Regions from separate parts of the Pseudoalteromonas sp. 2CM32C genome, predicted to be linked through region 3. Evidence: predicted binding sites of a transcription regulator. Region 3 holds the regulator's gene; each other region holds the start of a gene.

The links. Region 3 encodes sigma-54, which starts transcription at its own class of promoters, with help from an activator protein. Its sites were predicted from a motif close to GTTGGCACGNNNNTNGNNT; they were not measured.
Region 1: glnA (glutamate--ammonia ligase) is a predicted target of sigma-54. The motif match lies at 2,982-3,000, and genes of this name have one in related genera.
Region 2: nirB (nitrite reductase large subunit NirB) is a predicted target of sigma-54. The motif match lies at 5,581-5,599, and genes of this name have one in related genera.

What each region holds. Positions count from the first base shown of each region.
Region 1 covers NZ_JALNTI010000010.1:86,014-94,260, forward strand. Annotated here, with positions in the region: gene MTF67_RS15790 (CBM9 family sugar-binding protein) at 1-430, shown strand, start outside; gene typA (translational GTPase TypA) at 729-2,549, opposite strand; gene glnA (glutamate--ammonia ligase) at 3,056-4,462, shown strand; gene MTF67_RS15805 (DUF4124 domain-containing protein) at 4,577-5,098, shown strand; gene glnL (nitrogen regulation protein NR(II)) at 5,182-6,252, shown strand; gene ntrC (nitrogen regulation protein NR(I)) at 6,267-7,652, shown strand; gene MTF67_RS15820 (cyclic nucleotide-binding domain-containing protein) at 7,679-8,137, shown strand; gene MTF67_RS15825 (hypothetical protein) at 8,139-8,247, opposite strand, start outside.
Region 2 covers NZ_JALNTI010000006.1:157,002-165,248, reverse strand. Annotated here, with positions in the region: gene MTF67_RS12750 (glycosyltransferase) at 1-35, opposite strand, end outside; gene MTF67_RS12745 (glycosyltransferase family 2 protein) at 242-1,156, shown strand; gene MTF67_RS12740 (endonuclease/exonuclease/phosphatase family protein) at 1,215-2,162, opposite strand; gene MTF67_RS12735 (hypothetical protein) at 2,194-2,649, opposite strand; gene MTF67_RS12730 (LruC domain-containing protein) at 2,649-4,844, opposite strand; gene MTF67_RS12725 (hypothetical protein) at 5,102-5,338, shown strand; gene nirB (nitrite reductase large subunit NirB) at 5,749-8,247, shown strand, end outside.
Region 3 covers NZ_JALNTI010000001.1:577,922-586,168, forward strand. Annotated here, with positions in the region: gene MTF67_RS02695 (calcium/sodium antiporter) at 1-743, shown strand, start outside; gene MTF67_RS02700 (KpsF/GutQ family sugar-phosphate isomerase) at 747-1,718, shown strand; gene kdsC (3-deoxy-manno-octulosonate-8-phosphatase KdsC) at 1,719-2,270, shown strand; gene lptC (LPS export ABC transporter periplasmic protein LptC) at 2,267-2,821, shown strand; gene lptA (lipopolysaccharide transport periplasmic protein LptA) at 2,811-3,347, shown strand; gene lptB (LPS export ABC transporter ATP-binding protein) at 3,344-4,069, shown strand; gene MTF67_RS02725 (RNA polymerase factor sigma-54) at 4,139-5,638, shown strand; gene hpf (ribosome hibernation promoting factor) at 5,665-5,952, shown strand; gene ptsN (PTS IIA-like nitrogen regulatory protein PtsN) at 5,957-6,409, shown strand; gene rapZ (RNase adapter RapZ) at 6,429-7,274, shown strand; gene MTF67_RS02745 (HPr family phosphocarrier protein) at 7,318-7,590, shown strand; gene mgtE (magnesium transporter) at 7,699-8,247, shown strand, end outside.

The DNA.
Region 1 (8,247 bases), on a different contig from region 3:
TGCCCTTGAAATATTTATAGATAGCGATGCATCGGGCGGGATTCACCAATTTAACCACACCGCTTTAGCGTACCATATTGGCCTTGATAACCAAGCTGCCGATTACGGCCCTGATAAAAAAGCGCACTTGTATACCAACCACTTAGTTAGCAACTGGAAACGCAATACCACTGCGCCCTATAACATTACTTGGGAAGTTGCGATAAAACTCTACCCGAATGATTATCAGCAAGACGCAAAAAATACACCGCTTAAATTAACAGAAAAACAAATTATTGGTTTTATGCTCGCCTATTGCGATAACGATGGCAGTGAAACACGCGAGCATTTTATGGGATCACACGAAGTACAGCCAGTTAACGGTGACAGAAACCGAGGATTTATAGACGCAGATGTATTTGGCAAAATCACCTTACTACCAAAAAAGTGATGTAAGTTATCGAGTAGATTGGCTTAAGCGCAGCGAAACACAACAAAAAACCAACCAACAAAATAGAGGCTTTGAACTGTCAGTTATTTTAGCGCTTGCTCTTTTACTTCTCATTCTCTTCTCTTTGTGCAAATATTTTTTAAGCATATTTTTCACAAAGAGGATGAGAGGCGCTGCGCTTTTAGAGCTCAATATTGATAACTAAAAACTGAAAGCTTCTCTTGCTTTAAAAACAAAAAAGCCGCTGTATTTTTCAATACAGCGGCTTTTGAAATCATTTTTCTAAATTAATAGATTATTACTTAGGAGCACGACCCGCACGTTTACGCTCATTTTCAGTTAAATGACGCTTACGAATACGAATGTTCTCAGGTGTAACTTCTACTAACTCATCATCAGCAATAAACTCAAGCGCTTGCTCAAGTGAATAGTTCAGATGTGGTGTCAATGTTTGTGCTTCATCTGTACCAGATGCACGAACGTTAGTAAGTTGCTTACCTTTAAGTGCGTTAACTGTAAGGTCGTTATCACGGCTATGAATACCGATAACCATACCTTCATAAACTTCAACACCGTGACCGATGAATAAACGGCCGCGCTCTTGTAAGTTAAATAATGCGTTAGTAAGTGCTTTACCTGTTGCGTTTGCAATCATTACGCCGTTCTTACGAACACCTAGCTCGCCACCTTTGTGCGGACCGTAGTGATCGAACGTATGGTAAAGTAAGCCAGAACCAGACGTTAATGTCATGAACTCAGTTTGGAAACCGATTAAGCCACGGCTTGGGATCATAAAGTCCATACGCATACGGCCTTTACCATCTGGTGCCATGTCAGTAAGTTCACCCTTACGAAGACCAATTTGCTCCATGATAGAACCTTGGTGCTCTTCTTCACAGTCAATAGTTAGTGTTTCATACGGTTCTTCTAACACGCCATCAACAGTACGTAAGATTACTTCTGGACGAGATACAGCAAGCTCATAACCTTCACGACGCATGTTCTCGATTAAGATACCTAGGTGTAATTCGCCACGACCTGATACGCGGAAGCTATCTGGGTTATCAGTATCTGCAACACGAAGTGCTACGTTGTGTACTAATTCTTTGTCTAAACGCTCACGAATATTACGTGATGTTACAAACTTACCTTCTTTACCACAGAACGGAGAGTTATTTACAGAGAACGTCATTGTAACTGTAGGCTCATCAACACTTAGTGGTGGTAATGCTTCAACATTGTTAGGACAACAAAGCGTATCTGAAATCTTAAGCTCGCCTAAACCTGTTACAGTAACGATGTTACCAGCATAAGCTTTATCAGTGTCGATACGCTCAAGGCCTAAGTAGCTTTGTACTGAACCAATTTTACCGTTACGAGTCGTGCCGTCAGCGCCAATAACTGTAACTTGTTGGTTAGTCGCAACAGAACCACGTTTGATACGACCAATACCAATTACACCTTTATACGAGTTGTAATCAAGCTGAGAGATTTGCATTTGGAAATCACCTTCAGGATCTGCATCCGGTGGTGATACTTCGTCAACGATCATCTTGAACATAGGTTCCATGTTGTCTGATGGCTCGTCTAAATCTAATGTTGCCCAGCCGTTGATAGCTGATGCGTAGATTACTTTAAAGTCTAACTGTTCATCAGTTGCACCAAGGTTATCGAATAAATCAAAGATTTGATCCATAACCCAATCTGGGCGTGCACCTGGCTTATCAATTTTATTGATAACGACGATTGGCTTTAAGCCTTGCGCGAATGCCTTTTGCGTTACGAAACGCGTTTGTGGCATTGGACCTTCTTGAGCATCAACAAGTAATAATACTGAGTCAGCCATCGAAAGTACGCGTTCAACTTCACCACCGAAATCGGCGTGTCCCGGGGTATCTACGATATTGATGTGGTAGTCATTCCAAGAGATAGCTGTGTTTTTAGCTAAAATGGTAATACCACGTTCTTTCTCAATGTCGTTTGAGTCCATCACGCGCTCTTCGTTACCGCCGCGTGTTTCTAATGTACCTGATTGCTCAAGTAGTTTGTCAACCAGAGTTGTTTTACCGTGGTCAACGTGCGCGATAATCGCTATATTTCTTAACTGTTCGATGCTCATATATTTACTCAGAGAAATTAAATTCTCAATGATCCTGCAAGATCTACGCACTCATCTGCGTTTTCACGAGATGTCCAAGCATAGGATTTAAAAGGGCGCATATTATCCCTCATTAATGACATGGATGAAAGTTTATCCAATACAATTTTCAAAACTTTCTCAATACTTTTACTAAGTATCTGTTTTATATATGACAATTATATGAAATAAATTGCCATTATTTTTTCAAAAATGCAGTTTTCAGTATTTATACGATATTTTTGGCACTCTTTTACATTTAGGTTATGCTGATTTCGAGGGATTAAATTAACAACAAATTGTAGTGCACATAGCCTGCACCAAAGTGGAATTTAAATGCACCATAGTGGTGCTATTTTATGCCCCACATTGTAGCAACTAAGTTTTTTTAACCTATAAACATAGAGTTATAAAAATGGCACAAAATCAGCTTAATAAATCACAAAGCAATTATGCAGCAATAATAAAACCCAATAGTTGGAGGACACATGTCACAATCGGTTTTAGATTTTATTAAAGAAAATGACGTTAAGTTCATTGATTTACGCTTTACTGATACAAAGGGTAAAGAGCAACATGTATCTATTCCTCATCACCAAGTTGATGAAGATTTTTTCGAAGACGGTAAAATGTTCGACGGTTCTTCAATTGCTGGTTGGAAAGGCATAAACGAATCAGACATGGTTTTAATGCCTGTTGCTGAATCAGTAAAACTTGACCCTTTCACTGAAGAAACAACATTAATCGTACGTTGTGACGTTGTAGAGCCTTCTACACTTCAAGGTTACGAGCGCGACCCGCGTTCAGTTGCTAAACGTGCTGAAGATTACATGCGCTCTACAGGTATTGCTGATACTGTATTATTTGGCCCAGAGCCAGAGTTCTTCCTTTTTGACGATGTTAAATACAAATCAGACATGTCTGGTTCAATGTACAAAGTTGACGCTGTAGAAGCAGCATGGAACTCAGATAAAGATTATGAAGGCGGTAACACTGGTCACCGTCCAGGTGTTAAAGGCGGTTACTTCCCTTGTTCACCTGTTGATTCTTCACAAGATTGGCGTTCAGCTACCTGTTTAGTACTTGAAGAACTAGGTCAAGTAGTAGAAGCACATCACCACGAAGTAGCAACAGCAGGCCAAAACGAAATTGCTACGCGTTTTAACAGTATGGTTTTAAAAGCAGATGAAATCCAAGAAATGAAATATGTTATTCATAACATGGCTCATTTATACGGAAAAACAGCTACATTCATGCCTAAGCCAATTGTTGGTGATAACGGTTCTGGTATGCACTGTCACCAGTCTTTAGCTAAAGACGGTGTTAACTTGTTTGCTGGCGATAAATACGGCGGTCTTTCTGAAGAAGCGCTTTATTACATTGGCGGTATTATCAAGCATGCTAAAGCTATTAACGCATTTGCTAACGCATCAACTAACTCGTACAAACGTTTAGTACCTGGCTTTGAAGCACCTGTAATGCTTGCATACTCTGCACGTAACCGTTCTGCTTCAATCCGTATTCCAGTGGTACCATCTGCGAAAGGTCGTCGTATCGAAGTACGCTTCCCAGATCCAACAGCTAACCCATACCTTGCTTTCTCAGCAATGCTTATGGCTGGCCTTGACGGTATCAAAAACAAGATCCACCCTGGCGATGCAATGGATAAAGATTTATACGACTTACCAGCAGAAGAAGCAGCAGAAATTCCACAAGTTGCATCTTCACTTGGTGAAGCACTAGATGCATTAAGTGCTGACCGCGAGTTCTTAACTCAAGGTGGTGTTTTCACTGACGACCTAATCGATGCTTACATTGCACTTAAAGGTCAAGAAGTTGAAAAACTTAACATGACAACTCACCCAGTTGAGTTCGAAATGTACTACAGCTGTTAATTTGACACTGTAAAAGAATGTGTGTTCTCAAGCCCGCTTAGCGGGCTTTTTTAATGGTAAATTAAATCAAACTCCACTAAAGTTAAGCAATCATAAAAATTGCAGGGTAGCAGTGTGAATAGTAAGATTTTATTGCTAATGATTACTTTAGGATTAAGTAATTATGGTTATGCGGGTGAAAAAAGAATTTACGCTTGGAAAGATCAAAACGGCGTTTTAGTGTTTTCAGATACACCGCGTAAAGGTGCTACAGAGGTAAAACTCTCTAGCCAGAGCTTAACTATGCCCGCTAAAGATATAGCGACTCTCAGCAGCCAATCCCATACTAAAAAAACAGGGTTTGGTATTGCCATTACGTCACCTGAGCACAATCAAACCATTCATGAAAATACCGGCACAATATACGTCACCAGCCGCGTAATGCCGAGCTTTAAAGCAGGCTATACCATTCAATTGCTTGTTAATGGAGAAGCAAACGGCCCTGCAATAAATAACTCAGTATTTGCAATTGCTGATGTTGAAGCCGGTGAACATATGCTTCAACTAAGACTGTTTAACGAGAAAAGCCAAATTATCGCTGTGAGCGAGCCACGTATATTTAATATGCGCAGAAAAGGCAAAGTCCATAGCAATTAAAGCGAAACTTAATACTTAAGCGCAGCAGCTCATTTAAGATAAAACCTGGCCTGTAAACACCTGCGCACTAAAATGGTGCAAACATGATTAATAACGAAAATTTTAGCCCCGAATTGCTTGATGCCATATGGCAAAATCAAACAACGGCAGTTATGCTTCTCGATAAAAATTTTACCGTTTTTTATGCCAATACCAGTACCAGTGAGTTACTTGGGCTTGCCACTAAACGCTTACTCGAACAGCCCTTTGATACCCTTTTTAATTACCATTCAATTGACTTAAAACGCATCGCGCAGTTTTCATTAATTGATGGCGTTGATTGCCAACAACACAGAGCTGACGTAGTCTTTAGCGATTCTCGCCATGCCAAAGTAAGTGTTAATTCAAGGCGAATTAACTTTAAAGGTACTGCGTATATTTTATTAGAATGTCGTCAAACGGACGATGAAATAAAGCACGATCAAGCTTCAAATCAAATGCATCAATACCAAGCAGCACGTAACTTAATAAGAGGCTTGGCACACGAAATTAAAAATCCTTTAGGTGGAATTCGCGGAGCGGCGCAATTATTGCAATATGAGGTTGATCAGCAAGAAAGAAATCAATGCGCTGAGCTCATCATTGAGCAAGCAGACAGATTACGTGAACTAGTAGATAGACTTTTAGGGCCTAATCAACTGCCACAAAAATCTTACGTTAATATACACCAAGCGTTAGAGTCGGTAGTGAAGTTAAGCACACTCGATAATTGTTCAAATATCGAATTAAAAAAAGATTACGATCCTAGTATCCCTAATGTGTTTATTGATCAGAGTAAAATACAACAAGTGGTTTTAAATATTGTTCGTAATGCTCAGCAGGCGCTTACTGAGGGTGGTGAGATAAAAATAAAAACGCGTATTAATCATCAACACCGTCGTCCAGGTAAGGCACCTAAAAAAGCCTTGTTGATCCAAATATCTGATAACGGACCAGGCATAGATCACAGCATACGTGAAACCTTGTTCTACCCTATGATCACCAACAAAGAAGGTGGCTCAGGGCTTGGACTCTCGATTGCACAGACGCTCATTGATCAGCACGATGGCTATATTGAATGTGATAGCTGGCCTGGACATACTGAATTTAATATCTATCTGCCCTTTGCAGATTAATGTTTGGAGTTGCCATGAAAACAGTTTGGCTTGTAGATGATGATGCATCAATTCGTTTTGTACTTGAAAAAGCACTTGAACGCTCTGGTTTTAATGTAGAAAGCTTTGCCAACGCGCAAGATGTACTTAATGCATTGAAGTTTAGTCAACCTACTGTTTTAGTATCGGATGTGAAAATGCCCGGTATGGATGGCATGGCCCTACTTGAACTCATCGCAGAACAAAACCCTGGCTTGCCAGTAATAATAATGACTGCGCACTCAGACCTAGATTCGGCAGTGAACGCCTTTCAAAAAGGGGCATTTGAGTACTTAGCTAAACCATTCGATTTAAATGAAGCCGTTGCACTTGTTGAAAGCGCATTTAGAGCAAATTCCACAAAAAAAACCAAACGTAAGCAAACACCCCCTAAAAGTGCTCACATCATTGGTGAAGCACCCGCTATGCAAGAGGTCTTTAGAGCAATAGGTAAACTTTCAGCATCTAGCATGAGTGTTTTGATTAATGGTGAGTCGGGCACAGGTAAAGAGCTCGTTGCAAGTGCACTTCACAATCACAGCCCGCGTAAAGAAAACCAATTTATTGCACTTAATATGGCTGCTATACCTAAAGAATTAGTTGAGTCTGAGCTGTTTGGCCATGAAAAAGGCGCGTTCACCGGTGCCGATACCGTGCGAAAAGGTCGATTTGAACAAGCCAATGGCGGCACTTTATTTTTAGATGAAATTGGCGATATGCCTTTAGATGTGCAAACACGCTTACTTCGTGTACTTGCCGACGGAGAGTTTTACCGTGTTGGTGGTCATCAAAGTATAAAAGTTGATGTACGCATTATTGCCGCAACACATCAAAACTTAGAAGACTTAGTTAAACAAGGTAAGTTTAGGGACGATTTATTTCATCGCTTAAATGTAGTACGCCTTCGTTTACCTGCTTTACGTGAACGCACCGAAGATATAGAACGCTTAGCGCAACACTTTTTACATAAAAGCGCTAAAGATCTGCAAGTAGAAAGCAAAGTATTGAGCCCTAAAGCCACCGAGCAACTTCGTTTATTTAACTGGCCAGGTAATGTTCGCCAACTTGAAAACACCTGTCGCTGGTTAACGGTTATGGCACCAGGCGAGCTTGTTACAGAGCAAGATTTGCCCCCTGAAATTATTGAAGTAACACCAATACAAGAAGAAGGTGATTGGCTGGATGCTTTTCAGCAATGGCTTAATAATGAACTAAAACAAGGTAAAGAAAATATTTGGCCAGACATACAGGCACAACTAGAAACACGCTTAATTAAAACAGCACTTGCTAATTGTTCGGGTCACAAACAAGATGCCGCCATAAAAATAGGCTGGGGTCGCAATACATTGACCCGAAAATTAAAAGAGCGCAATATTAGCTAACAATGTGCATTAAATTTTGATATCGAATGAAATTAATCGAACACATTCCATTGTTCAAACAAATGGAAATAATTAACAGGCTACATTTTTTTAAGGAATTTACGCTTAACGAGCGCCAAATTTTATTAGAATCATATGGCCTATTGTATTTAGTTGGCCAGCACCAATTTTTGTTTAAACAGTTCGATAACGATAAACGATTGTATATTGTACTTAGCGGCGCACTTTTAGTATTTAAGCATAATCACTTACTTGAACTGGGCACAATAGAGCCTGGCGAATTTATAGGTGAAGGCGCATTTATAAATAACAGAGAGCGCAGTACAAGTGCTCGCGCTAAAACCGACACCATTGTCCTTGCCATCACTCCCGAAGCACTCACTCAGTTACCCAATGTCATTCGAGAAAAAATTAAAGACCGTATTATTGAAGGTATGAGTGAACGAATAACTAAGCTCAGTGACTATATAGAAAATCACGGTTAGCTCAGTCCATATAAACAACCTGCAATGAGCAATCGAGCCAGCTAGGATTATTAACATGGGCTGTAAACGTGTAAGTATCTGATGGCTTATCGCCAAAGGGAGTATTTATA
Region 2 (8,247 bases), on a different contig from region 3:
TGAAAGCTAGGTACAACGATGCCAATATGTTTCATAGTTAAAACTCCTAATAAACTTAACGGTTACATCGCAAAATCTGTGCCCGATATAAAACGCTAAAAAGCCCCTATAAAAAGTCAATTTGCGAAGGCTTATCGCAATTTGCAAATCATAAAACAAAAAACAGCCCGCAAAAGCCTATAAATGGTTGGCGCTTATCTTGCGTAGTTAACGTTAATGAAAAACACAAAAGGTGAGTACTATGAGTATTCAGGTAAGCGTTATTATTCCTAACTTTAACTGTAAGCAGTATTTGGCAAAGGCTATTTCAAGTGTTGTTAGGCAGCATAATATTGAGTGTGAAATACTTATTATTGATGATGGGTCAACTGATGGAAGCGTTGAATGGTTAAATAAATTACAACAATCACTTCCTAATATGCGTGTTATAAAGCAGCAAAACTGCGGGGTTGTTAGTGTCAGAAATAAAGCCATTGAACTTGCTAAAGGCGACTATATTGCTTTTTTAGATGCTGACGATTACTGGACTGAAGATAAATTATTTAACCAGGTTACCTACATGCAAAATAATCGTGATTGTGTGCTGAGCTTTACCAATTACATGCATGTTAATGAGCAGTACGAACCCATTATTGATTGTTTTTCCTATTGGCCTGAGTTTACAAAATTTATTAATTGGAACACTGAGGGTTACCAAAACCTTAAATCACCAATGGATTTACTGCTGTTTGCAAACGTTATAGGTACCTCGTCTGTTGTGGTGAAAAAATCAGCCATTTGTTATGTAGGTAAGTTTGATAAATCACTCAATAGCGCAAGCGATTGGGATTGTTGGCTTAAGCTAGCACGTATTGGTAATGTGGCTTTTTCGAATCAGGTATCAATGGGCTATTTAATGAGAGCAGGCTCTATTACTGCCAACAGACAAAACCGTTTAACTGCGATGCAAATAATAATAGATCGCTGTAAAAACGATATTGGCGTGGTTTCTCGGTTTAAAGCCAAAGCCAGAATGCTCGAATGTTATAGCGAATACTACCGAGAAATAGGTTATAAGTTTAAAGCTTTTTGCTTAGCCACTGCTGCATTTTTATTGTTTCCCCATAGGCGAAATCTTCAACACTTAGTACATGACATAAAACAGTCTATTAAATAAATTTAAAATACATGTAAAACACTAAGGTTAAAAAGGCGCTTATTATATTGAGCGCCTTTTATTTTAGACTTATTTTATAGCTTAACATTTTGTGATCACTGCCTTTAAAGTCCGTGACCACTAGGCTTTGTAATAAAACTTGTTCGCTCATTACACAGTGATCTATAGGTAAGCCAGTCAAAATAGAGTGCCCTTTTTTAAAAGGCATAAAGCTTGAATATCGATACTGCCCAAAGCAAGTTTGATCTTGCTGCCACTCAAAATATGAAGACCAAGGTACTACATTTAAATCCCCTGCAACGAGCCATGCGCCCTTTTCATTTTGTGTTGAAAGCTTTAAAGCCGCTAATAGCGTATTTCTATTTTGCCAATGACGTTTAGAGCGTGGTGAAGGCGGGTGCGCAATAAACGTAGTCAACACCGTATTACCCACCATAAACTTAAGTTTTAAATACCCTAACTTGTCGCCATCTAATTTAACTTGTTGCTTATAAACCATAGGTATTCGCGATAAAACAACCATACCATAAGGTATTCCCTCAACCTCCTCATAGCCAAACATGTCGGTAGTGGTTATAAATTGAGTTAACAGGTGGCGATTTTTATCACTAAATTCCTGTAAAATAAGCACATCCCAATTTTCATCACGCAAACTCAGTAAATGTGTTGAAAGGTATTTATTACTATAATTAACATTAATTTGCTTGATTGATAAAGCCTCTGAATTAACAGGCGATGTTACGGGAAAAGACACCAAAATAGGGCCTAGCCCCAGCGCGCAAAGTAGGATCACCACTGCAGATAATTTGTACAGTTTTAACAACATAAGTGCGCCCCCGCACATCAACGCCGCAATTAACATCTGTACTCGTAAAGATGAAAATACATCGGCATAAAAGCTAGTTAAGGGATTAAACGCGAGTAAGATAAATACGACTGCTGCACATATAAAAATAATCCGCAAAACTAAATAGTGCGGATTATTACTTTCTGGGATATTTGACATTACTTTTTAAACCTAACCATTTTAATAACTATTATCTGATAACAAACTGTTGTTGTGCTTGAGCAGGTTCGTACTGCCAAGTGAATAAAAGCGGTTCGGTCGACTCATCGTAAAACCAAATTTCAGCAATCAGTTCAATATCTTGATTGCTTAACACTAATTGCGTATCGAGAGCGGTATTACTAAGAGGCCCTCTGTAAATACAGTTGTTATAATCTGCTCGTTGAGATGCCACCTTTTTTTGGCACACATTTAAGTAGGCTCTTAAATCGCCCATCCCTAGGTCAACATCAACATCAAGTGAATACTTAGTAGATAAATTAAATTCGTTATCAACAGTGATTGCGTTAATCCCTGTTGGATTATTTGCTGGTGTAGAGGTAGAAGATACCGTCGCGACTGCTGGTGCTTTTGTCTCTTCTGAACCACCGCCGCCACATGCTGTTAACCCTATTGATAGTGATAAAATTAATAGTGTTTTTTTCATTACTGTTCCCCTCTTACAACAACATTACTAATACTGTAATCGTTAAACCACGTTGGCTTTTGTTTACCCGATGATTGAGCAAACTCTGCAAAACTTCCGTAAGCGTCGGTTATGTCTACCCCTTCAAGGGGATGCAGCCATTGCATACCGACCTCCATTGCCCACGGTAAACCGTTTTCGTTAAGAAAATACAAACCATTGCTTTGTACGCTGGCATCATCTGCGTTTGTAACGCTGTATAGTGATGTATCAAACGCTTCAGTTGGTGCCTGGTTTTTAATGTGTACTTCCCATCCTCGGGCGTTTTTACCGACTAAAAAATCACCGTGGTAAAAGCCATTAGTTGCAAAAATAAACGGGTCAAGTAGCGTACCGGGAGATGCACTTTTAGCTTTTGGTTCTTTTAAAGGAATGCTCATGCTAAAGGTAACTTTAACGTTTTCATCGCAATTATCTTCTGTTCTAAAGTAACTACAGCCCGACTCTTTTGAAACGTGAGCCCAGGTATCTTGCATGAAAATGAGGATGGCTTCGTTTCTACCTGCCTCCAAAGGACTCGCTGTTTGCGGTTGCCCGTCAATAATAAAGCTAATTGCATCTTCATCTACTTCGTCTCGCATGATAGTGCGTGTGCTGCTACTAACGGTTTCTTTTAATCTCACAGCAAAACCATTATGATATGTGGCTCCAATACCAATCAGTTGACCATCTATTTTATAGCCAACCACATTACTCCCTTCCATAAGCTGTGTGGTTCTATAATTGAGTACTAGATCATTAAAGTCGTAATCACCTGCAAACGGCCATCTATCCTCAAAAGCCAGGGTTACCCAATCATTTTCGCCAGGGTAAACAGCGCTTGCATAAGTGGTAATTTCGTAATCTTCTACTTCGCCGCCCAGCACACCGCCTGTTGCCGTGATAAGCGACGCCTCTGTGCCATCGGTGACTCTGAATCGAGCCCATGTTTGGCCCGCTTTAGTGTTACTTGGCACCGTGATTAAAATGCTGTTATCGCCTTCATTTATGGCACGTTTAGTTACTGTTCTTTCATCTTCAGTAAAACGGCCATTTTGGTCCCAATCAAACCACGCATATAAAAAGCCAGAAGTAGACGCGTTAACAATAATTTGCGAGTCTTGCCCTGCCGAAATAACCGTTACAAAGCTTACGCCATCGTCTGAATCATCAATAGGAGACAATAGTAAATCGGCATTGGTATTAATGTTTTCACCATCCACCGAGCTTCCCAAATAAATTAAATCTGAGCCGGTACTATTCGGGTCAAATAAATGCCTTGCGCCACTTTGCTCAAGGCTTGTGTTGTAAGGCGCTGGCGCGTCACCAAAATCAATTGAGCTATCAGTTACTTTTACTTCCGCAATGGCACAGCGCGCACCGTCGTTTTGACTTGATTTAGGCCCCGATGTAAACACATTTGCCACCGGGGTGTAGCCAACCACTGGGCTAACACTTAAATCAACTTTATGAATTTTACCGCTTTTATTGTTACTAAAATAAAACTGGCCCTTTACATCAAAATAAGCCGCGCCAAATGCGCCAGTATCATCGCCTACATCAACTTGAGTAATTAACGTGTGGGTATTTGCTGCAATATCTATTTCGTATAAATTGCCATTTGGCTCAACCGCGTATAAAAGGTTACTAGCTGGGTGAAAGGCAAAGTCATAAATAGACAATCTCCATGTGTTTGTATTGGGTAACAAACTTGCCGTAATAGATGCTTCTAAATCACCATCTAAATTAATACCATATAGGCCAAAGTTAGGATGATAAACATAATAGGTAGCCCGTTGGTCATTGCCCTCACCTACAACTTGTATATCACCGACGTAAAAATTAGTGGAAGGTAAACCTTGTACGTTTAGCCGTTTCATTTCGTAGTTGCTGCCAAGCTGTACTACGCTGCCAGGCGTTTGCTTACTGTAACCGTACATGTATTGATCTTTATAATTAAAACCAACTGCGTTAACGCTGTTAGTATTTAATTCGTTAGCGAACGTTAGCTGCGATGCCAAAACGGTAGGTTTAGCTGAAACTAAATCTATTCCGTAAAGTTGCGCGTTAGCATCTTGCATTAAAAATGCCTGGCTGGGGCACGACTCGAATGGTTGACTGAGCACAGCGCATGGAAATATAACTAAGCATGCTGTTGCAAGTTTATTTAGTTTCATAATTTAGCCCTTAAAAGTTAAGTAATTAAACTGTTGCAGGGTCTATTCCAAAACTTAACTTTATGAATTTATTATAAATAAAATAAATTCAGTATAATCCTAATGCAGTTTGCAATTGGCAAGTTTGCATTTTGCAAAATATGAGAGAATACACTCGCATGTTTACTTACAATTTAAATATTATTTTTTACCAATAACTATGCTTTACTATTATTGGTTTACGCTAATTAGCTGAGCTTTTTGATTAAGGGGGAAAAATGAGCATTGTTACAGATATATTTTTATGGCTTTTAATTGAAACAGCCTTCGGTTTCTTGTTTTATGCAACAGGTTGTATGCTGTTAAAAGTTACAACGTTTGGAAGCTATAAAATGGAATTTAAAGATTATGCTAGTTTTAAACAAAGGAAATCCAAAAAAGTAGTGCCGGTTATTGCGCTAGGCGTTGGCTTCTATATAACTATGATTACCCTGCTCGCTTTCATTAATAGTTAACTACATAGCTAAAAAACACGTTAGCGCTTATCACTGGTTAAATGGATGTTGCACGCAACATACCCATATGAGTATCTCCCACAATTTAACAAAACAATGGGGATAACTCTCACTCATTTTCAAAACATTAAATATATTTTTTACTGCACTAATTAGTACTAACCTTGCACCTAAAGTGTTCGTTTTTAAATCTCTAAATCCTAAAAGCACATTAATATCACTATTAATCAATAGCTTAAACTTATGGCTAGGTTATTGCTTTATTGAACACTAAGCACGTTAATTAACGGCATACATATTGGTTGAAAAAGCAACCAGAGGCAAAGAGGCCCGTACACAATTGTATTTAATTACAATCGTGACGGGCTTTTTTGTGTGTAAAATTTAAACCGTCACTGAAGGAATGCCTAATGCAAACCGCGCAAAAAATACTAATAATTGGCAATGGTATGGTCGGACATCATTTTGTAGAAAAAATGCGCCAAAGCGATGCTAACGCAAACATCACCGTTTTGTGTGGTGAAGCAAATCTAGCTTACGACCGTGTTTATTTATCAAGCGTATTTGATGGTAAAACAGCAAACGATTTAGCCCTAACTACTTTAGAAAATTATCAACAACTCAATATTAGTGTATTCACTAACCAATGGGTTGAAGGCATAGATAGAGTAAACAAAGTTGTTAATACTCAAACAGGCGATCAATACCCGTACGATAAGCTTGTACTTGCTACGGGCTCGTTCCCGTTTGTACCGCCAATTAAGGGAAACGATCAACCACATTGTTTGGTTTATCGCACCCTAGAGGATTTAGAGCAAATAAAAGCCAGTGCCGCAGCCAGTAAAAGTGGTGTAGTTATTGGTGGTGGTTTATTAGGACTTGAAGCCGCGAACGCCATTAAACAATTAGGACTTGATACACATGTTGTTGAATTTGCGCCGCAGCTTATGGCTGTCCAGCTAGACGAGCAAGGCGGCACGCTATTAAAAAATAAAATAGAAAAACTGGGTGTGACTGTTCATACATCAAAAGCGACCAGCGAAATAGTTAAAGGTGAAACTAGCCGCTTTAGATTAAACTTTTCAGACGACACTTATTTAGAAACCGACTTAATTTTATTCTCTGCCGGTATTCGTCCTTATGATCAGCTAGGTAAAGTGGCTGATCTAGAGCTTGGGGAGCGTGGCGGTATAGTCATCAATAACCAGTGCCAAACATCAGACCCTGATATTTTGGCTATTGGCGAATGTGCCCTATGGGACAAAAAGTTATTTGGCTTAGTGGCGCCGGGTTACAACATGGCTCGCGTTGCAGCAAGCCAGCTAAGTGGCGGCGAGCTTGAGTTTTTAGGTGCAGATATGAGCACTAAATTAAAACTACTAGGTGTAGAAGTAGGATCTATTGGTGATGCGCATGCAAAAACGCCCAACTGCAAAGAGCTCATTTATCAAGATCCAATTAGAGATTGCTACAAAAAAATTGTATTAAATGAAACTGGCGATAAGCTTTTAGGCGCTGTCCTTGTTGGCGATACCAGTGATTACGATACGCTACTTCAATACATGTTAAACGACATGGACTTACCAGAGCACCCTGAATGTTTAATTTTACCAGATAGCGCCGGCGCCCCTTCTCTTGCGGGCAGCGCCCTACCCGTTACAGCCACTATTTGTTCGTGTCATAACGTGAGTAAAGGCGACATTGTGGGAGCTATTGATGGTGGCTCATGCGATTTAGCCTCAGTTAAATCATGCACCAAAGCTGCCAGCGGTTGCGGTGGTTGTGCAGCGTTACTTAAATCGGTAGTTGACGACGAACTGGCAAGTCGAGGCGTTGAAGTAAATAATCACCTCTGTGAGCACTTCGCGTATTCGCGTCAAGAGTTACTCCATATGGTTAAAGTAGAAAGCATCAAAACTTTTGATGGTTTAATAGCTAAACATGGCAGCGGCCATGGCTGTGAAATATGTAAACCCGCAGTGGCCTCTATTTTAGCCTCAACATGGAACGATTTTATCCTAGAGCCAACCCATGTAGGTCTTCAAGATACAAACGACACCTTCCTTGCCAATATGCAAAAAGACGGCTCTTACTCTGTTGTACCGCGTATTGCTGGTGGTGAAATTACACCCGACAAACTCATTGTCATCGGTCAAGTAGCTAAAGACTTTAATCTTTATTGTAAAGTGACTGGCGGACAACGCATCGATTTATTTGGTGCACGTTTAGAAGAGCTGCCTGTTATTTGGGAAAGACTGATTGATGCTGGCTTTGAGACAGGTCACGCTTATGGTAAATCTCTGAGAACGGTTAAGTCGTGCGTAGGAAGTACATGGTGTCGTTATGGCGTACAAGACAGTGTAGGTCATGCCATCGATATCGAAAACCGTTATAAAGGATTGCGCTCTCCTCATAAAATTAAAATGGCAGTGTCAGGTTGTACCCGCGAATGTGCTGAAGCACAAAGTAAAGACATCGGTATCATAGCAACTGAAAATGGCTGGAACTTATACGTGTGTGGTAACGGTGGCATGCGCCCTCGCCATGCAGACTTATTTGCTACCGACTTAGATACAACCACGCTTATAGAATACATTGACCGTGTATTGATGTTTTACATAAAAACCGCCGACAAGTTACAGCGTACTTCAGTATGGATGGAGAACTTAGAGGGCGGCCTTGATTATCTCAAAAGTGTAGTGATTGACGACAGTTTAGGTATTTGTCGAGAGCTTGAAGAACAAATGGATTTGGTAGCGAATACATACGCATGTGAGTGGAAAAAAACAGTAGACAATCCAGAAGCAACAAAACGCTTTCGCCAATTTGTTAATAGCCCACAAACCGATGACAACATTTTGTTTGTGCAAGAACGTAATCAAATTCGCCCAGCTACAGACGCTGAAAAA
Region 3 (8,247 bases):
CAAATATCACAAATATTTTACTGGTATTAGGTATTACCGCTTTATTTAGGCCTCTTAGCGTTTCTTCAAGTACATTAAAACGTGAAATCCCATTAGTGCTTATCGTATCTCTAGCTACTTGGTATATTTTTTCAGATAACTACTTTTCGCTTGCTGAAGGCGTTGCCTTATTAATTGGTTTTGTCGTCTTTATTGGTGGGCTGATTATTGTTTCGCTACGTGCTAAAAATCAAACAGACCCATTTGTATCAGAAGCATGTGATGAAGTACCCAATGACGTACCAACAAAAAAAGCAGTCATTTGGTTAGTTATTGGTATGGTATTACTCCCTGTCAGTGCACATTTTTTAATAGATTCAGCGGTCGATATTGCAAAATATTTTGGCCTAAGCGATTTAGTCATTGGCTTAACAATTATTGCAATAGGTACTAGCTTGCCCGAGCTTGCAGCTTCAATAGCAGGGGTTCTTAAAAATGAAGATGACTTAGCACTGGGTAATATTGTTGGCTCTAATATTTTTAATATTCTTGCCGTGCTGCCTTTCGCAGGCATTATTAACCCTTCTGTTATTGACCCGTCTGTTGCTAACCGCGACATACTTATTATGATTGGTGCCACGGTTGCGCTTATTATCATGTCATTGAACTTTAGAGGTGCTCAGCGCATCAATAGAGTAGAGGGCGGCTTATTATTAATCGCTTTTTTAGGCTACCAAGGGTATATTTTCAGTCAAGTAGGGTAAGTAATGGCAACGCTAAATTTTATTAAACAAGGCCTACGTGTATTAGACATAGAGCGCCAAGCATTGAGTGATATTGCACAATATGTGGATGAAAATTTTCATCAAGCATGTCAGTTAATATACGACTGCCAAGGCCGAACTATTGTTATAGGCATGGGAAAATCGGGTCATATTGGCAATAAAATAGCGGCGACATTAGCAAGTACTGGCAGCCCTGCATTTTTTGTACACCCAGGTGAGGCAAGCCATGGCGACTTAGGTATGATCACTAAAAATGATGTGGTTATGCTAATTTCTAATTCTGGTGAAACAAGCGAAGTCCTCAATATAATTCCCGTTTTGAAACGCCTCGGCGCAAAAATGATAGCCATGACAGGCAACGCTAGCTCAACAATGGCAACGCTTGCAAACGTACATATTTGCATAAAAGTACAAAAAGAAGCCTGTTCGTTAGGCTTAGCCCCTACAGCAAGCACAACAGCAACACTTGCAATGGGCGATGCCATGGCGGTTGCACTATTAGAAGCCCGCGGTTTTACAGCTGATGACTTTGCGCTATCTCACCCCGGCGGCAGTTTAGGTAAACGTTTACTGCTGACCCTAAAAGATGTCATGCATAGCGGTAAAAACACACCTATTATTAACGTTACGCAAACTATAAAAGATGCACTGATAGAAATGTCGGCAAAAGGCTTAGGCATGACAGCCATAGTTGATTCTCAGCAACAACTTGTAGGGCTCTTTACCGACGGTGATTTACGTCGTATTTTAGAACAACGAATTGATATACATACAACACAAATAGATGTTGTAATGACCAAGTCCTGCACAACGGCAACGCAAGATATTTTGGCCGCTGAAGCACTTAATATTATGGAGCAAAAGCGTATTAATGGTTTAATCATCGTTAATGAGCAAAACCACCCTATTGGTGCATTAAATATGCAAGACTTACTAAAAGCAGGAGTATTATAAATGCAATTTGAAGAGCTCTATCAACCATTGAGTGAAGACGCAAAAGCACGTGCAAAAAAAGTAAAGCTACTTATTTGTGATATTGATGGTGTGTTTTCTGATGGTCGCATTTATTTGGGTAACCAAGGCGAAGAGCTCAAAGCATTTAATACAAAAGATGGCTTTGGCATTAAAGCGCTAATTAATAGTGGCTTTGAAGTTGCGGTAATTACAGGACGCCACTCAAAAATAGTACAACAGCGTATGACAAGCTTAACAGTACAACATATATACCAAGGCCAAGAAAATAAATTACTCGCTTACGAAGAACTAAAAACAAAGCTCAATTTAAATGATGAGCAAATTGCCTACATTGGCGATGATGGCCCAGACATGCCAGTGATGGAGTTAGTAGGGTTTGCTGTTGCAGTAAATGACGCACATCCGCTAATAAAACGTTTAGCACATTATACAACACAAATGCCAGGTGGCTTTGGTGCAGTGAGAGAACTAACCGACCTGCTAATGCTTGAAAATAACAAACCTTTGACCACAAAAGGGACTAGTTCATGAATGCAGCGCGCATAATATTAAGCGTTTTATTCATCAGCTGTATGGTTTGGCTTTGGTACCCTTATTTCACACAAGTAAATTTACCACAACAAACCGAAGCAGACATAATTGCAAAGCCCGATTACACAGCCATAGAGCTAAAACAAACAGCGTATGACGAAAATGGGAAAATCAGCCATAAAGTAACGGCAGCGCGAATGGAGCTATATCAAGAATTAGGGTTTACCTTTTTTGATAAACCTATTTTTACGCTATACAACGACAAACAAACATGGCGAATTAACGCTAATGAAGCAACATTATACGAAGGCAGACAACTAATATTAGAAGGTAACGTTGTTGCTAGTAATTTAACTGATAACGCAATGATAGATAAAATTAATGCTGATAACATTCAGGTAGATATAAAATTACTAACGATGCAATCAGAGCAGCCTGTCATTGTTACAGGGCCCAATTTAAAAATCACCGGTAAAGGCTTAGAAGCCGATTTAAAAACCGAAGTGATAAAATTAATTAACCATACGCGAACTATTTATTATGACCAATAAACTATCAACACTCTTTATTATTCCAACATTTTTACTTGCATTAGGTACTAATGCCGCTGAACCAACAGCGCCAATTTCTGCAAATCAAATTTCGATTAGTGCGGATAAACAAGAGGGTCAACTAAAAGAAAACGTAGGTATCTTCGAAAAAAATGTTGAAATTATTCATGGCGACAGAAAAATTACCGCAGACCGCCTTGAGGTTCACAAGCGCGATGAGCTAGGCGACAACAAGCAATTGTTAATTGCCACAGGTACGCCTGCATATTTTGAAGAAAAACAAGCCGACGGCACAATAATGAGCGCCAGCGCTAATGAAGTTAGATACGATGTTTCAACGCGTTTTTTAACATTAATTGGAGATGCAGAGATATCTCAAGCTGGGCAAAAAATGAATGCTAAAAGCATTACCTACGATATAGAACAGCAGCTTATTAGCGCCGAAAAAGATGAAAGCTCAACTGACCGTGTACACACTATCTTAGTGCCTGTGGAGCCTAAAAAAAATGACAAAGGCCAACCATGAGTACATTAAAAGCAGAGCTACTAGCCAAAAGCTACAAAGGCCGTGAAGTTGTAAAAAATGTGGGCTTAGAAGTTCAAGCTGGCAGTATTGTAGGCTTGCTTGGGCCAAACGGCGCAGGTAAAACAACAACCTTTTACATGATTGTAGGCTTAGTCCCTAGCGACAAAGGCAAAATATCTATCGATGATAACGATATTACGCTTTTACCTATGCACAGTCGTGCTAGATTAGGCATTGGCTACTTACCACAAGAGTCGTCTATATTCAGAAAATTAACAGTGTATCAAAACTTAATGGCTATTTTAGAAACTCGAAAGGAGCTCACTAAGCAAGCCAGAGAAGATACATTAAATAATCTATTGGATGAATTTAGCATTCAACACATTCGCGACAGCAAAGGTATGGCATTATCGGGCGGAGAACGTCGCCGAGTAGAGATTGCTCGTGCTTTAGCTGCAGATCCAAAGTTTATTTTGTTAGACGAACCATTTGCCGGTGTTGACCCTATCTCAGTATTAGATATTAAAAAAATTATTGAACACCTGAAAAACCGTGGGATTGGCGTATTAATAACAGACCACAATGTAAGAGAAACCCTTGATGTTTGCGAAAAAGCCTACATTGTTTCTCATGGGGAACTGATTGCTTCTGGTACCCCTGAACACGTATTAAATGATAAAACTGTACGCGATGTATATTTAGGCGAGCAATTTAGGCTGTAACATTTACGCCTTATTTATAAGCATCTGCTAGTATTAATTATAACAACTTAAAAGGATTGTTAGAGATACATGAGGCAATCACTACAGCTGCGCATGGGCCAGCAACTTACAATGACACCTCAGTTGCAACAAGCTATTCGCTTGCTGCAATTAAGTACATTGGATCTTCAGCAAGAAATACAAGAAGCGCTCGACAGCAACCCATTACTTGAGGTTGAGGAGCAAGACTATGCCGATGATCTTGCGGGCAAAAATGAGCAAAAAGCAGATAACGATGAAGTTACAGTAACCGTATCTGCAGATGAAGCCCCTAGCGAGTATGAACAAGACAGTGGTGAAGCGCTTGCTAAAGATACCGTAAGTGACGACATGGCAATGGACGTTAGCTGGGATGAGTACATGAGTGCAGCCCCTGCATCATCTTCAGGCCCAATGCCTGAAGATGAGTCTATATATCAGGGCGCATCAACTGAAACGCTTCACGAGTACTTAATGTGGCAATTACAATTAACGCCATTTAGCCCTACAGATGAAGCCATTGCTATTGCTATTGTAGAAGCGGTGGATGATTCAGGCATACTGACACTCAGTTGCGAAGAGATTTTAGAGAGCTTTAATCAAGATAACGACGATGACGTTGAGGTTGAACTTGACGAAATAGAAGCGGTATTAAAGCGCATTCAGCTATTTGACCCAGTGGGTATTGCGGCACGTAGCTTACAAGAGTGCTTGTGTATTCAGTTAAATCAATTTGATAAAGGCACGCCTTATATTGATGAAACAAAAATGATTTTAACCGAGCACATTGATTTGTTAGCTGCTCGTGACTACCGTACATTAATGAAAAAAACGAAGCTCAAAGAAGATGAGCTTAAAGAAGTAATGACACTTATTCATACGCTCAATCCTAAGCCTGCAGACACAATAGTACGAGAAGAGTCTGAGTATGTAATACCTGATGTGTCAGTTAAAAAAATTAAAGGTCGCTGGGTTGTAGAGTTAAACCCAGACAGCATGCCAAAAATTCGTGTAAACAGCCAATATGCAGCAATGTCACGTACAGTTAAATCAAGTGGCGACAGTCAATTTATTCGCTCACATTTACAAGAAGCTAAATGGTTTATAAAAAGCTTAGAAAGTAGAAATGATACACTTTTAAAAGTAACTAACTGTATTGTTAAACAACAACAGGGCTTTTTTGAACACGGGCCAGAAGCCATGAAACCGATGGTTTTAAATGATGTTGCCGAAATGGTAGAAATGCACGAATCAACAATTTCGCGCGTAACCACGCAAAAGTATATGCACACACCGCGTGGAATATTTGAGCTTAAATACTTTTTCTCAAGCCACGTAAGTACCGAAAATGGTGGAGAATGTTCATCTACTGCAATACGTGCACTTATTAAAAAATTAATCGCAGCAGAAAACTCAGCAAAACCATTGAGTGATAGCAAAATTGCGGATATATTGGCTGAGCAAGGAATTAAAGTAGCGAGACGTACAATCGCAAAATATCGCGAATCTCTGGCTATTCCACCGTCAAATCAGCGAAAGAGCCTGATTTAAGACGCTAAACAAAGAGGGTAATGCTTATGCAACTAAATTTAACTGGTCGTCATGTAGAACTAACTGATTCATTAAGAGACTATATAAATACCAAATTTGCGAAGCTAGAAAGGCACTCTGATCATATTAATAATGTTCATGTCATTCTTGATATAGAAAAACTAAATCAAAAAGCAGAAGCAACTATTCATGTAAGTGGTGCTGAATTATTCGCATCCACTGAACATCAAGATATGTATGCAGCTATTGATTCATTGATTGACAAGCTTGACCGTCAAGTAATTAAACACAAAGAGAAGCTTGCTCGACACTAATATGATGAAATTAAGTTCACTTATATGCCAGGACTGCAGTAAAGCTGCGGTCCTTTTTAATAGTAAAAAAAGAATTTTAGAGTTTATTAGCGAGCTGGCTCACGATAAATTACCGTATTTATCTCAACAGGATATTTTGGGCGCTTTATTAACCCGCGAAAAACTAGGCAGCACAGGGATAGGAAGAGGTATTGCTATTCCACATGGCCGAATGAGCGGCGCACAAGAACCTTTAGCATTGGTGTTAGTAAGTGAAACACCGATTAATTTTGATGCTATAGACAACCGCCCTGTTGATATTTTTGTTGCACTCATCGTACCTGAAGGCGATAACCAACAGCATTTAAAGACGCTAGCAACGATAGCTGATAAACTAAAAAATAAAGAATTTTGTAAGCAGCTCCGCTGTGCTAAATCGGATGCTGAGTTGTATCAAATTATTGTTGACCAATCGTAACAAATTTAAAGGGTGATTAATGGAGTTGATTATCATAAGTGGCCGTTCTGGTTCTGGTAAGTCGGTTGCTTTGCGCGTTGTTGAAGATCTAGGTTATTATTGCGTAGATAACATTCCAGTAAATTTATTACCTTCTTTAATTAGAAGCGTTTCTGATAACTACGATAAAATTGCCGTTAGTATAGATGTGCGAAATTTACCAAAAGAGCAAGATGAATTTAATCACATCATCGAATACTTACCGGGTTTTACAAAACCAACGCTGTTCTACTTAGACAGTGAAGATCAAACCCTTATTAAGCGCTTTTCTGAAACCAGACGCTTACACCCTTTATCAATAGATTCACTTCCGCTTGATTTAGCCATAAAAAAAGAAAAAGAACTTCTCGATGTTCTAATTACGCGCGCCGATTACATGATCGATACTAGTGAGCTAAGCGTTCATCAACTTGCTGAATCAATTCGCGAAAAAATACTAGGTAAAAAAGACAAGCAGCTGATTGTTACATTTGAATCTTTTGGTTTTAAACATGGCATTCCTAAAGAGGCAGATTACGTATTTGATGCACGTTTTTTACCTAACCCGCACTGGGAGCCTGAACTAAAACCACTCAATGGCCTAGACCAACCAGTAAAAGATTATTTGGCTAGCCACAGCATAGTTCAAAAATTTACATGGCAAATACAAACCTTTGTACAAACATGGCTACCACACCTAGAGCGAAATAACAGAAGCTATTTAACTATTGCGATTGGCTGTACTGGCGGGCAACATCGCTCTGTATATTTAGCGCAAACAATTGGCGAAAGCTTTGCAGTTACGCATCCCAATGTAAAAATACGTCACAGAGAACAAGAAAAGTAATTTTACAAAACTAATAACCTGTTCAGCTTTGATAGAGTAATGTATGCGTATAGAAGACACTTTTTTAATACAAAATAAATTAGGACTGCATGCCAGAGCCGCGACTGTATTAGCCCAACTCGCTGTAAAATTTGATGCTTCAATCACCTTGTTTCAAGATGATAAAGAAGCTGCTGGTGACAGTGTATTAGCACTGATGCTACTTGAAAGTAGCCAAGGTAAAGAAGTTAAAGTGGTATGTGAAGGGCCTGATGCAGAGCAAGCTTTAAATGCCATTGGAGAACTTATTTCGCAACGATTTAACGAACAAGAGTAACGTTAATTTTTAACATTTAAATAAAATAACTATAATCAAAATAACTGGCTGCTAGGTCGTACTCCCCCACCCATTAGGTAACAGTTACAGTATAAATAAAGGACGCCAATGCCCGAAGCTTTTGAACAAGACTACCCACTACAACAACTAAAACAAGTGACCAAGTCACTTAATAGTGGTCAGTTTGTTCAAGTTAGGCGCATGCTCGCAAAAACAGCGCCATGTGATACTGCGTTATTATTAGAATCATCTCCACACAAAATTCGTCGCTTGCTATGGCAGTTAGTTGATCCTGATGTTCAAGGTGATGTACTCGAAGAATTATCAGAAGACGTGCGCCTGGGTATTATTGCCCAAATGGAGCCTGAGCACATTGCTGCTGCCACTGAAGACATGGGTCACGATGACCTAGGTGAAGTATTACGTAGTTTGCCTGACACCGTTTACCAAGACGTTGTTAGCGCCATGGACACCCAAGATAGAGAGCGCGCAACACAAGCGCTATCTTATCAAGAGCGTTCTGCTGGTGCACTCATGAACACCGATACGGTAACTATTCGCCCAGATGTGACCATTGATGTAGTACTACGTTATATTCGACTTCGCGGAGAGTTACCTGAAGGCACTGATGACCTGTATGTGGTTGATAAGCATAAC